3 regions of the Brevibacillus sp. FIR094 genome follow, and region 1 is predicted to be linked to each of the others. Evidence: riboswitches for the same ligand, from Rfam matches in the RefSeq annotation. Region 1 holds a riboswitch; each other region holds the start of a gene.
What was found. Region 1 has a riboswitch for cobalamin ahead of ACQ5DJ_RS26645 (helical backbone metal receptor). Riboswitches for the same ligand answer to the same signal wherever they lie in the genome.
Positions count from the first base shown of each region.

Region 2: another riboswitch for cobalamin. It lies ahead of ACQ5DJ_RS20700 (ABC transporter substrate-binding protein); the one in region 1 lies ahead of ACQ5DJ_RS26645 (helical backbone metal receptor).
Region 3: another riboswitch for cobalamin. It lies ahead of cobO (cob(I)yrinic acid a,c-diamide adenosyltransferase); the one in region 1 lies ahead of ACQ5DJ_RS26645 (helical backbone metal receptor).

Region 1 is NZ_JBEAES010000045.1:11,031-15,309, forward strand. Features, by position in the region: gene ACQ5DJ_RS26640 (FecCD family ABC transporter permease) at 1-512, opposite strand, end outside; gene ACQ5DJ_RS26645 (helical backbone metal receptor) at 514-1,509, opposite strand; cobalamin riboswitch at 1,666-1,815, opposite strand; gene ACQ5DJ_RS26650 (MBL fold metallo-hydrolase) at 1,964-2,911, opposite strand; gene ACQ5DJ_RS26655 (pyridoxamine 5'-phosphate oxidase family protein) at 3,080-3,658, shown strand; gene ACQ5DJ_RS26660 (MerR family transcriptional regulator) at 3,712-4,279, opposite strand, start outside.
Region 2 is NZ_JBEAES010000025.1:7,781-12,059, forward strand. Features, by position in the region: gene ACQ5DJ_RS20690 (ABC transporter ATP-binding protein) at 1-285, opposite strand, end outside; gene ACQ5DJ_RS20695 (FecCD family ABC transporter permease) at 282-1,340, opposite strand; gene ACQ5DJ_RS20700 (ABC transporter substrate-binding protein) at 1,365-2,384, opposite strand; cobalamin riboswitch at 2,552-2,751, opposite strand; gene ACQ5DJ_RS20705 (M24 family metallopeptidase) at 2,765-3,859, opposite strand; gene ACQ5DJ_RS20710 (alpha/beta fold hydrolase) at 3,984-4,279, shown strand, end outside.
Region 3 is NZ_JBEAES010000011.1:145,235-149,513, reverse strand. Features, by position in the region: gene cobS (adenosylcobinamide-GDP ribazoletransferase) at 1-553, opposite strand, end outside; gene cobU (bifunctional adenosylcobinamide kinase/adenosylcobinamide-phosphate guanylyltransferase) at 550-1,089, opposite strand; gene cobD (threonine-phosphate decarboxylase CobD) at 1,086-2,201, opposite strand; gene cobO (cob(I)yrinic acid a,c-diamide adenosyltransferase) at 2,198-2,746, opposite strand; cobalamin riboswitch at 2,910-3,125, opposite strand; gene ACQ5DJ_RS12150 (M15 family metallopeptidase) at 3,307-3,999, shown strand; gene ACQ5DJ_RS12145 (LeuA family protein) at 4,094-4,279, opposite strand, start outside.

The sequences.
Region 1 (4,279 bases):
AGAAAAGCCTGCACCACGACACCAGACAAAATCAGCGTCTCTGTTTGCAGCTTTCCTTGCGTATTCGCGAGTCCGAGTACGATCCATAAACTGAGCAATCCTGTAAGAAAAGCGACGACAGGCGTGCTCCATGCACCCAAAAAGGTGATTTGCAAGCCAAAAAGGATCAAGAAGGCTGCTCCGACCGCAGAACCCGATGCCACGCCCATCGTAAACGGATCTGCAAGCGGATTGCGCAAAACTCCCTGAAAGCCCGCTCCTGCAAGTGACAAGCAGGCGCCAATCAAGACAGCCAATACAACGCGTGGAAAACGAACCTTCATGACAATTTGCTCAGATGACTCCGGCCACGTTACGGTGATCCACTCAGACAAGCCAGGGATTTGATGGAGCAGGATAAGCCATACTTGCGAAAGGGGGAGTTGCGCCGCCCCCATCGAGATGCTGATAACTATTGATGCCAGAAGGACGAGACAGCTGACTCCTCCCCATATGAACAATCGTTTCTTCATTTTATTTCACCAAGTCAGGGTAAATCACCTTGGCTACTTCGATCAAGCCTTGTGTAATACGCGGACCAGGACGGGACAAAATATTTTGGTCCATGCCAAAGATTTGTTTTTCACGGATCGCCTTCATTTTATCCCAGCCATTACGCTTGGCGATCATATCCTCCAGCTTGACGCCAGTCTTTTCATCCGTAATTCCGCTCGCATACAAAATAACGTCTGGATCGTTTTGCAAAATCTTTTCTTCACTAATCGGATTCCATCCCTCGGTGTCGGAAGCAATATTTGTCGCTCCAGCCAGCGTGATGAGTTCGTCCATGAATTCGCCTTTTCCGACTGTCCAGCCTGGGGAAAATTCCAAGTATACCTTTTTCTTGTCTTCCGGTTTTACATTTTTCACTGCTTCTTGAACGTACGCGATGTCTTTCTTCATTTGCGCGACGACTTTTTCGGCTTGTTCCTGTCTGTTCGTGATAACTCCCATCGCCAAAACATTGTTTAGGATGTCATCCATCTTTGTCGGATGGGTAATGTAGACTGGCATTCCGAGAGATTTGAGCTTGTCAGCCACTGGCTTTTCCATCGAAATCCCACCGACGACCATATCCGGCGTTTGAGCAAGAATGGCTTCTTCATTTGGTTTGACGACTCCGCCAATTTTCGGTTTTGCCTTCGCCGCATCTGGATAATCATCATAGTCTGAGACAGCTACGATCCGATCTTCCAAGCCTAATGCGAACAAAATCTCTGTCTCCGCAGGTGATGTTGAGACGATTCGCTCAGGAGCTTTTGCAAAGGTTACTTCTTTTCCTGTCGCATCCGTGACTGTCAATGGATACTTTGTTTGTTTGGCAGGCTGCTCGTCTGCATTCTCTTGCGGTGCTGTCTGCGGTGCACTTGTTTGTCCACCAGGTGCTGGCTGGCTGTTATCGTTACCCGCACAACCTGCGAGGCTAGCCGCAACTAGTAGTGGGATCATGAATCGAAATGAACGTTTCATATGTAGAACTTCCTTTCTCATGTCTGATTGACTGTTCCTTCCAATAAAAAAATCGACCCTTGCTTCCATTCGGAAATCAAAGGGTCGGCACCTCAGGGCAAACAGACAAAGATGGTCTGCTTCCTGAAATAGGCCGATCCTTTCCGCGAAGGCAACAGGCACTAAAACAAACAGGCAGGTCTCCTGGCTTACGGCTGAGGAACGAGCCGAATTACAGTGGCGGGACCGCGTCGGATTTTCACCGACTTCCCTTTTCACCCGATCTTTTCGTTAAAAAGAAGAGGCACCTATTTGCTGTTACGTTTGAAATTGTCACAGTCCATGACTCATCCTACATCATAGCATTCCTTGAATGAAAAAAGAATGACAAACACATAAGCCAATACTTTCTTGCCTGCTAAAAATGAAAAACGCCTGAACAAAAGGTTCAGGCAAATGTAACGCTTTTGGCAGACTATACCCCTCGTTTGTGCAAATAATCTAAGATACCCATGGAGCATACTTGCAAATCGAGCTTGAGTACATCGAAAACTTCGTGGTCACTGCTGATTCCTTGTGACTGTAGATGATCAGTAACTCGTTCAAATAAAGTGCGAGACAGCTCATCATATGTTTGTCCAGCAGCTAGCGCTGTCTCTCCTTCCGCCACAAACACGGGGAGCCACTCGCGTATTTGGTGGTACACGTCATCTGCCTGCTCTGACATCCCAAAATGACCAAAGTAAATCCGACTCAGCTTGCACGCTTCAAAACGGCTTAGAGACGCTAACATGGCATCCGGGTCAAACTGATTCGGCGAAGTAGATGGCAGCACGAGGTGTATGCCATCCTTTTTTAGCTGTGGATAGAGCACACCTGCCGTATCACCTGTAAACATGCCGCGGCTTACTGGATCGTAGATGCTGAAGTGATGATTGGCGTGACCTGGGGAATCGAGAAACTCCAATGCGCAATTCTCTCCGATCTTTAGTGTATCCCCGTCTCCGCGAATCAAAATCCGCTCTTCGAGAACAGCCTCAATCGGATCAAACAATCGATCAAAATCATCATGATACACCGCTCTCGCGCCTGCGATCAGTCGGCTCGGATCTATGAGATGACGTGCACCTTTCGGGTGGACAACGACCTTTGCGTTTGGACAATCCTTCAGAAACAGTCCTACTCCTCCTGCATGATCCAAGTGAATGTGCGTCACGATGATGTATTTTACTTGTTCGGGCGTATAACCGAGCTTGGCGAGACCGGCCTTGATGTATGGGACGGAGGGGCTTGGCCCTGTTTCTACCAACGTGAGCTCCTCTTCCGCGATCACATACGTCCCCGTACGTTCCGCCCAGCCCATATCGAAACCGTCTATTAAATGAATGCGTTCCCCTAAATAAATTGGCTCTGTTGATTGCATGTAAATACTCCTCCTTTTCAAAAGTCTCGTGTTGTTATTTTGTTGCGTGAATATTTACACTTTACCATCTATTTCGAACGGATTGGGGATAAGTCACACAAAATCTTCATATTTTCATGGTAATCTAAGGGCAGCAAAAACAATTCCATTAGCTGGAGGGGTGCTAAAATGGGTCAACTTTTTTCTGAATTACGACCTGAGCATGAGAAGTTTATCAAGAAGCAACAGATGTTCTTTGTTGCCTCTGCTCCTATGGACACAGATGGTCACGTGAATCTTTCACCGAAAGGGTACGATTCTTTTCGCATATTATCGCCTACCGAGGTCGCCTATTTAGACCTGACTGGAAGTGGGAACGAAACCAGCGCTCATCTGCAGGAAAATGGCAGGATAACTCTCATGTTCTGTGCGTTTGAAGGCCCCCCTCTCATCATGCGCCTTTTCGGCAAAGGAACGGTTATTCTCCCAGATACGCCTCGGTGGGATGAGCTCGTAAAAGACTTCCCGCTTCTGCCCGGTGCTCGTCAAATCATTACCGTCAACATAATGGAAGTAAAGACCTCTTGCGGCTGGGCTATCCCCTTCTATTTCTATACAAAAGAACGCGACACCCTTCAGAAATGGACCTTGGCTAAAGACGAGACAGAACTGCTTGATTATCAAAAGGAAAACAACGTAGTAAGCATGGATGGATTGCCAACCCCATTGGGACAAAAGCTTTTCCCCGCAGTAGGAGGGGACAACTAAAAGTAAAACGCAAAGAAGCTGCCCTACTCGCAGCTTCTTTTTTTGAAATCTCTTTACTTACTCGTATAAATGACCACTGCATCTCTCAGAAACTCGGCTACACCAGGCTGTTCCTTGTCATAGTAAGCGGTAAAGCGCGGGTCTTCGACGTACATCTGGGCAACACTTGCGTGCGCATCTTTACTGTAGCTGTCCCAATAAAAACTAAGCCATTGACGGTGAAGATCGGCTGCTTTTTGGGCAAGCTCATGAGCAGGATCTCCCGTCGCAAAAGCCTGTGCCAACGTCTCATGCAGTTTTTCATTCAACTGCTCAAGTGCAGCGTACTCCTGCTCGGTCATTCCTTTGATTTTCTGATTGGATTTGTCCACCTGGTCACTTCCATATTTTGAGCGAATTTCTTCTCCGTACTGGGCCTCGTTGTCGTCAATCAGCTTTTGCTTGAAGCCTTCAAATTTTTGTTTGTCACTCATCGTTTTGGTCCCCTCTCTTTGTGCTAATGTCAAATCGACATTGGCGATTAACGCATCCAATTGCGCTCGCCTTTCCAGGAGCTTCTCGCGGTGCTCCCGTAGTGCCAGGTCAGCATCAAAGGTTGGTGAATCCAGGATCTCCCTAATT
Region 2 (4,279 bases), on a different contig from region 1:
TTCGTTTACCGAAAAATCGAATTCAATAGAGGACTCCTGCCGTACAGCCGCCATACGCTGAGCGTTTTGACGTGAAGTTAACTTGTATACATCATCGCCATCAAGCGAGATCCATCCCGAACGCGGCTTCAATACGCGATAAATGCTTTTTAGCAATGTGGACTTCCCACTGCCATTCGGCCCGATCAGCCCCACAAACTCTCCAGAGCGTACCTCCAGACTGACGTTGCGAAGGATTCCCTTTTTCTCCAGTTCGACCGATATATTCTCAACTAACAAATTCATCGTCCGCTACCTCCAAAGGAATAAGAACTCCGCAACATCAACCAGATAAAGAATGGACCTCCACAAAGCGCTGTCAAAATACCAATCGGCAGCTCTTCCGGTGCAAATGCGAGCCTAGCGACTACATCAACCCAGATTAGAAATATCGCGCCAAACAAAGCGCTGACAGGCAGGACACGTCTGTGATCTGATCCGACCATCACACGGACGATGTGGGGCATCATTAATCCGACAAAACCGATTGATCCCGCAATGGACACGATCACCCCTGTGAGCAGTGCCGTGATCACCAGGAGAAGCTTGCGGAATTGTACCGTATTGACCCCCAATGTCCCCGCTGACTCCTCGCCCATCAACATCGCATTGAGCGAGCGGTATTGGGCCATTAAGACGATGAGGCAGATGACAACAATCAATGCAGGGATCGTCAGGTACTCCCATTTCCCGCCAGCCAAACTTCCACTTAACCAAAACAGGACCGTCCCAATTCCATGCTCATTCGGCGCTGAAAAAACTAGGAGACTGGTAATGGCCGACAAGATCGCAGATATCGCAATTCCGGCCATGAGCAGGCGTACCGTTGAATTTTGCCCACCGATACGGGATAGCGTAAAAATGAGAATGATGGACACAAGGGAGCCTGTAAAAGCGCCAAAGGATAGCGCATACTGCCCGTACATGCTGAATGCTCCGAATATAATGACCGAGGTCGCTCCTACGGAAGCGCCTGAAGATACACCTAACACATACGGGTCAGCCAGGGAGTTGCGAACCAACGACTGGATCGCTACCCCCACGACAGACAGACCTGCGCCAACGATCGCCCCCAAGAGTACACGTGGAAAGCGAATATCCCAAATAATCGTTTGCTCCCCTTTGGACCAATCCACTTCAATCCATTGGGTGAACATCGGAATTTTCGATAAGGCGATTTTCCATACCGTTGTCGGTTTAATCTCCACAGAGCCATACGTAACCGCGAATGTAATCGAGAGAAAGAGTCCGACCAGTAAAGTGATGATGATATAAGGTAACTTGATCTGTTGCAGTGCCATTCCCTCCCTTAAAAGGGGCGTACTTTATTTGAATTGATCCGGGTAGAGTCCTTCCGCCAAAATTTTCAGCGCAATCGGTGCTCGAACGCCTTCAGAAGCAGCAGACAGTGGCAATACAACCAGTCGTTGATTTTTAATCGCTGGAATATCCGCCAGTTCTTTTTTGGTCAAAAGGAAATTGCGTTTTTGATCAACAGTTCTGTCACCGTAGTCTACAACAATAATCACGTCCGGATTACGACTCACTACTTGTTCCCAGCTGACCTCTGCCCAACCCTTTTGAATGTCGTCAAAAATGTTCTTGCCGCCAGCAGTCTTGATTAAGGACGTCATGTAGTTGTTGGCTGCTGTGAATGGTTTATCTTCCCCGTTGTCGTACACGAACACTTTAAGTGGCTCGTCTACCTTGCCAATTTTGCTAATCGTTTGATCCATTTCACTCTTCATTTTATTGATCAATTCATTGGCTTTGTCTTCCACTCGGAAAATGCGTCCGATGTTCGTAATATCCGCGAACACATCGTCGATCGTTGGTCCAGGCTTGCTTGACGATTCTTGCAGGTACGATTTGATGCCGACCTTCTCCAAATCCTGCATCGATCCTACGCCCTTTTCGCCGAATCCACTTTTCCATCCGGCGTATACGAAGTCTGGGTTCGCTGCCAGCAGCACTTCTTTCGTAGGATACTTGTCAGACAGTACCGGAACCTTGTCGTAATCTGCTTTTAACTCTGGAAGGATTTTATCGTCTAGGTAAGCAGTTCCGGCCATTTTATCAGCCAGGCCCAATGCCAGCATGATCTCGGTTACGTGTTGGTTTAATGTCACGGCACGCTCAGGTGCTTTTGGATACGTCATTTCAATGCCATTATTCGTTAGTGTTACAGACTTGCTCTCTGCAGCTGGTGTAGCTGTTTGTTCTGTTTTGGCTGGAGCCTGTGTTGTCGTAGTGGAGCCGCATGCCGAAACCAAAAGCATGGCAGCTGTCATGATGCCGAAAGTTAGTCCTTTCATTACTGTATGTGTTTTGTTTGCTTTAAACATCTGTAATCCCCTTTTCTGTATGTAGATGATGAGTTGAACCAAATCCCACAAAAAAAGCACCCCCCATTTCAATCGGGAGGTGCATGACAAACGTAGACATAGCTATAAGCAGGCCCAAAGGCGCCTATCATAGACTACTTCTACATCTGTCCCATCCTCGTGGGTCGATTGTATATGATCGCATGGCAGGTCTCCTGGCTTACGGATCAACACACCCAGCTACCTTCCCATTTTTTGTCTCGCAAAAAACAGTGGCTATTCGCTAGGCGCTCCTCGTTACAGTGGCGGGACCGCGCCGGTTTCTCACCGGACTTCCCTTTTAAGCTGACGGCAAATGCCATCTAGCACCATTCGATACTTATTCAATTTTTACGATTTATTCATTCGTTGATAGAAGTCAGTTTTTTCGGGAACTGCGTGAGAATTTCAACGCCCGTTTCCGTAACCAATACATCGTCTTCAATCCGCACTCCGCCTACACCCGGCAGATAGATGCCTGGCTCGATCGTAAAGACCATCCCTGGACGAAGCACTTCTTGGTTCTGGCTGTGAACAGATGGATATTCATGTACATCCATCCCAAGTCCATGCCCAAGACGGTGCATGAAGTATTCTCCGTAGCCTTTGGCGGTAATGACATCGCGCGCAGTTTTATCCAAATGCGCAAAGGTCACACCCGGACGAATCTCAGCAATTGCCGCTTCGTTGGCAGCCAATACTGTCTCGTAAATTTCTTGAAGTTGGGCACTGATCTCGCCTACAGCAAAGGTACGAGTAATATCGGATACATATCCGTTGGCTGCTACCCCGATATCAAACAAAAGCAAGTCGCCTTCTTGCACCTGGCGCGTTCCTGGTTTCCCGTGTGGCAGTGCCGACTTCTCCCCTGCCAATACCATGGACGTAAAGGATGGACCTTCGGCACCCAAGCGCTTCATCTGGAATTCCAGCTCAGCTACGATTTCTGTCTCGGTCATGCCTGTCTTGACTTTTTTCAGGGTCTCCCGCAAGGAATCCTCAACCAACTGAACAGCGTGCTTCAAACGATCCACTTCATCAGCAGATTTGATCAAACGCATTTCACGTAGTGGCTCTTCCACATCCACATAGCTCGACGCCAGAACAACTTGTCCAAGTGCTTCATAGCGCTCGACAGTCATATGACTCTTCTCAATACCGAGCTTCGTCAAGTTCGCTGGCAAGACTTGCTTGAGGATTTCATACGGGTTTTGGATATCCGTATGTGTATGGATATCTTGAACGAACGAAGCCTCTGCCGCTGCCTCACGATCAAGAGCAGGTACAATCAAAGAAGGTTTTCCCTCAGCAGGAATAACGAGACCCATAAACCGTTCATGCGGGTCTGTAAAAAATCCGGTCAAATAGTAGACGTGCTTGGGAGAGGTAATCAACACCGCGTTCAGCTCTTGCTCTTTCAAAAATGTGTGGAGCTTCGAAATGCGCTCTTGAAACAACTTCTTCACCCTGCTTTCACCAAATATTCTATTGCGAGAATACCATTACTCCATCAAAAAAAGAAGAGTTCAATTGAAAAATCTACTTCGGATCGGACAACCTAAGGGTGGGGTGAAAACGAAAATGGAACAAATACTCGTCCATCAGGATGGCAAGCAGTTTGCCTTTCACATATCGGGAAAAGGCCAGCCGTTATTGTGTATCCATGCACCATGCATCGGCTCTATCAATTTTGTTTATCAACAAACACTCGCGGATACATATCAGCTCATTGTCCCTGATTTGCCCGGACATGGCGACAGTTCACCGATGGAGAAGCCCTTTTCCATTGGGGAGTTGGCAGAACAGCTCCATAAGCTAATCCCGTCACTCGGCATTGAACGTCCCTTTATTTTGGGGTACTCCCAAGGTGCTTCTAT
Region 3 (4,279 bases), on a different contig from region 1:
CAAACACGATGATGTAGCTCACGATGATAGAGGAAACGCAAAGCCCAGCACTGATGCCTTTTCCAATCCCTTTATCTGGCGAAAGATACGGCCAGAGCTTGATCGACAAAAGCACATGTGTCCGCGCCGCTACTGGTGCTATGATCAAAAAGCTGCCCCATCCCGGATGTCCGAGCTCTGCGACTGCACCTGCCTTGATCAGCAACAGCATAATTGCAGCTAGAACGCCCATCGCACCTACACGGCTATCCTTCATAATCGTAAGGATTTGCTCTCTCGGTCTGCTGCTGCCAAGACCGTCCGCGAGATCCATCCACCCATCCATATGAAGACCACCGGTCACGTAGACCCATGCGACCAGCGTCAAAATAGCGGCGATCCATGGACTAAACAACACCAGTCCTGCCTGATGCACACCCCATAGCAATAGACCGATGACCAAACCAACTGCGGGATACCAGTTGACGCTTTTTCTCCACGCCTCCTCTGAAGGGCGAAGCCACGGAACCGGAATACGCGTAAAAAACGAGATCGCGTGTAAAAATGCATTCATCCTTTGATCCTCCACGGTATCCCCGACAAAACAGCGTAGACGGCGTCCGCTTGTCGCGCACTTCTCTGATTGACGTCGCCCAGCACATCCGCGAACCATCTGCCCAAACGACTCAAGGCTACACCGCCCAATCCGACCTCGCTTGTGACGGCAATGACTTGTTGCGGGGAATTGTGAACAAGGGACAGCCATGCCTCTGCCTCTTGCAGCAGGGCTTGCGTGTGAGAAGGACTTCTCCATTCCGACTCATCCACGCTCATTAATCGATTGCTCACCCAGGTGGACAGGCAATCGATCAATACTACATCGTACTGCTCACTGAATGTGTGGTAATCAGTTAATCGCTCTCCTACCTCCACACAGCCCCATTCCAGCGGACGACGTGCCTGATGCAGCTCGATTCTCTGCTTCATTTCATCATCCCAGGCCTTGCCTGTCGCCACGTACAGGACTCGATTGCTCAACTTCATCGCAAGCTCTTCCGCGTAGCGGCTTTTTCCCGAACGGACACCGCCTGTTACCAGCACCAAGCTCATCGCTGTTCACTTCCTTCCGCATGGACCTCGCGGAGCGCTGCCAGAAGTCTTTCATTTTCCTCTCGTCCCCGCACTGCGATTCTCACATCATGTGCCGTCAAACCGGGATACATCGCACAATTGCGGATCAGAACACCTTTTTTGCCGAGCCGCGCCTGCAATTGTTCGGCTGGCAATCCTTCTGGCGAACGCACCAGCAAAAAGTTAGCCTCCGCTGGCCATACCTGCCAGCCCAACTCACCGCTGATGCAATCGATCAAATACGCACGTTCTGCTTTTATGAGCCTGCGCGTCTGTTCCTCGTATGCCTGCTCCTGCAAGCACAGTTCTCCAGCTAAGAGGGCCAGTGCATTCACACTCCAGCTCACTTGCTTCTGGCGCATCCTCGCAATGACATCCGGATGCGCAATCGCATAGCCCAGGCGCAATCCCGGGATCGCGTACATTTTCGTCATCGAGCGCATCAAAATGACACGGGGAAATCGCTCCAGCTGCGTCGCCAATGTATACTGCCGCTCCTCCTCCACAAAATCGAGGAAAGCCTCATCCACGATAAGCCACGTATTGGTCTCTTTCGTCCATTCTGCCATTTGCCGCAGCTCGTCCGGTTGATACAGGATTCCGGTCGGATTGTTTGGCGACCCGACAAATACGAGATCAGACTGCGTAAAAAGAGTGTGCAGCTCTATAGGATCGGGCTTGTACCCGTTCGCTTCCTTCCCGAAGCAGCCAATGACATGGGCACCATACTGCTCGGAAAGTTGCGCGTATTCCGAAAAGCAAGGATATACCACACCAACCGTTTGCGGTAAAAGACCGAGAATGGCCAGTGCCATCGCCTCCGCTGCACCATTGGCAGGTAGTAACCATTCCTCCGGCACTTGCAGCCGTTTCGCCAGCGCACGACGGAACACACGATGTCCTGGGTCTGGGTAATGCGCTACAGCAGCCAGCGAAGCCAATAGCATCTCACGGACGCTTGCTGGCATCCCCAGCGGATTAATATTGGCACTGTAATCCAGAAACTCCCCGGGCTCTCGACCAAAGCGCTGCGCAGCGGTCAGCAAGTCTCCGCCATGACCGTACATCTCTATTACACCTGCGCTTGTCAAAACTCTACCCCCAGCACAGCTGGAATCCCTTCATCGTAGTAATGCTTGATTGGCTTCATCTCTGTCACCAAATCTGCGATGTCCAAAATCTCCTGCTTTGCTGCCCGTCCCGTAATCACGAGGTGAATATGACTTGGCCTGTTTTGAATCGCTTCCAATACATCGGACAATGGCAATACATCATCAATTGGGAAGCGGTCAATCGCCAATGCATTATTTAGCTCATCCAAAATGACGACATCGTACGCTCCGGAAGAAAGCTTTTCGCTCGCAAACGCCCAAGCTTCTTTCAATGCATGCCGATGCTCCTCTGGTGTCTTCGTCCATGTGAAGCCGACGCCCATTTGCACAATTTCAATGCCCAACTTATCGAAAATAATCTTTTCTCCGTATGTACGCTCCGGCGACTTGATGAATTGAACCATCAGCACCTTTTTCCCGCGCCCTGTTGCCCGCACAGCCAACCCGACTGCTGCTGTCGTTTTTCCTTTGCCATCTCCTGTGTATACGAGAGTCAATCCCCGCTTCTTATCGTTTTTCTCCATCGTGACCACCTCAAAAAGTGACGTATTTTACTCCGCTGTTTCCTCCAAATACTTTCCGAAGCATAAAAAAAGCGCCCTGTTTCCCCCAGTACGTAAGGAAAAACAAAGCGCGGATAGCTGAAAAGCAACTATCCTCACCTCTTCCTTTGACCCGAAGGAAATCAGTGTAAACATAAAACAGGCAGGTCTCCTGGCTCGAGGATTATCGCTTTTCTTCTCCTTCCCGCTCCCAGATGGGCAGTGGATGGCATGATGCCTTGAAGAACAGCTACTCTCTTACAGTGGCGGGACCGCGTTGGCTTTTCACCAAACTTCCCTTTTAACCTTGCTCCTGCAAATCGGCTTCGCAAAAACAAGGACCTGTTTCTTCCATATGTAAATGTCTTTCGTTCCGTTGACAAGCACTTGCTTTAATAATAGCAAAAGCTACCGAGGATTCAAGCAAAAGCTGCCGATTTGTCGCTAGGGACTATTAGCAGAAAATTTAAGATAATCACCATTTACTTACTTGAAAATTTTCGTTACCCTATTGGCAAAACAATCGAAAGTGGTGTGCAGTCATGCTATTTCCTCCGATTCCAAAAATAACAGACATGGTCCTGCCCAGCCCACTGCCGATCAAGGAATGCGGCGAGCCGATGATCCCCCTCTCTTCCCTTTGTGAACAAATCACGGTCTATCCAGCCTACTATCACGAGGGCTATGCCGGAACACAGCCAGAAGCCTTTTTGCGAGAAGAGGCAGCACGCAAGCTCACCACGGCAGCCTCACAACTGCCAGTTGGTTACAAGCTCGTCGTGTTGGACGGCTGGCGCTCGTTTGAGGTACAGGCATCTTTGTATGAACGTTTCCGTGAAGCCTTGCTTTTACAAGGCTGGCAGGAAGGACCCTCCCTCACGGAAGAATTGAGCAAATTCGTCGCTTATCCAACAACAGACCTCTCAAAACCGTCCCCTCACCTATCCGGTGGCGCAGTCGATCTGACTATCGCAGGGCCTAATGGCTGGCTGGAAATGGGGACAGACTTCGATGATTTCAGTGAACTGGCTTCCACTCGATATTATGAGGAACTCGTACAACCTACACAAAAAGACATCGAGATTCGAGAAAATCGCCGACTGCTCTATCATTTGATGACCGCTGCCGGATTCGTCAACTATCCAAAAGAATGGTGGCATTTCGAATACGGAACGCGCACTTGGGGACAAAAAACGCAGCAAGAACCGATCTATGGCGGGGTTTTGTCGATGTAACCACAAATACTCAAACAAGGCATGAGCCCGGTCGATACCGTACTCATGCCCAGATGGCTGCCCACTCTTCAAACTCAACAACTTCCTGTACCTCTTAGGTCACTGGTATTTCAGAAGTTGCTGCTGAAACCAATAAGCTTTTGTTGTATTCAGGTGACAATACAATATTTGTATAAGTTCCGCGCCCTGACACATAGTGATAGGAATGCTCGACGCCTGCTGGGATAAAAATAGCTGCTGGACTCTCAACAGTCTTCTCTTCTTCACCGAGTTGAACATG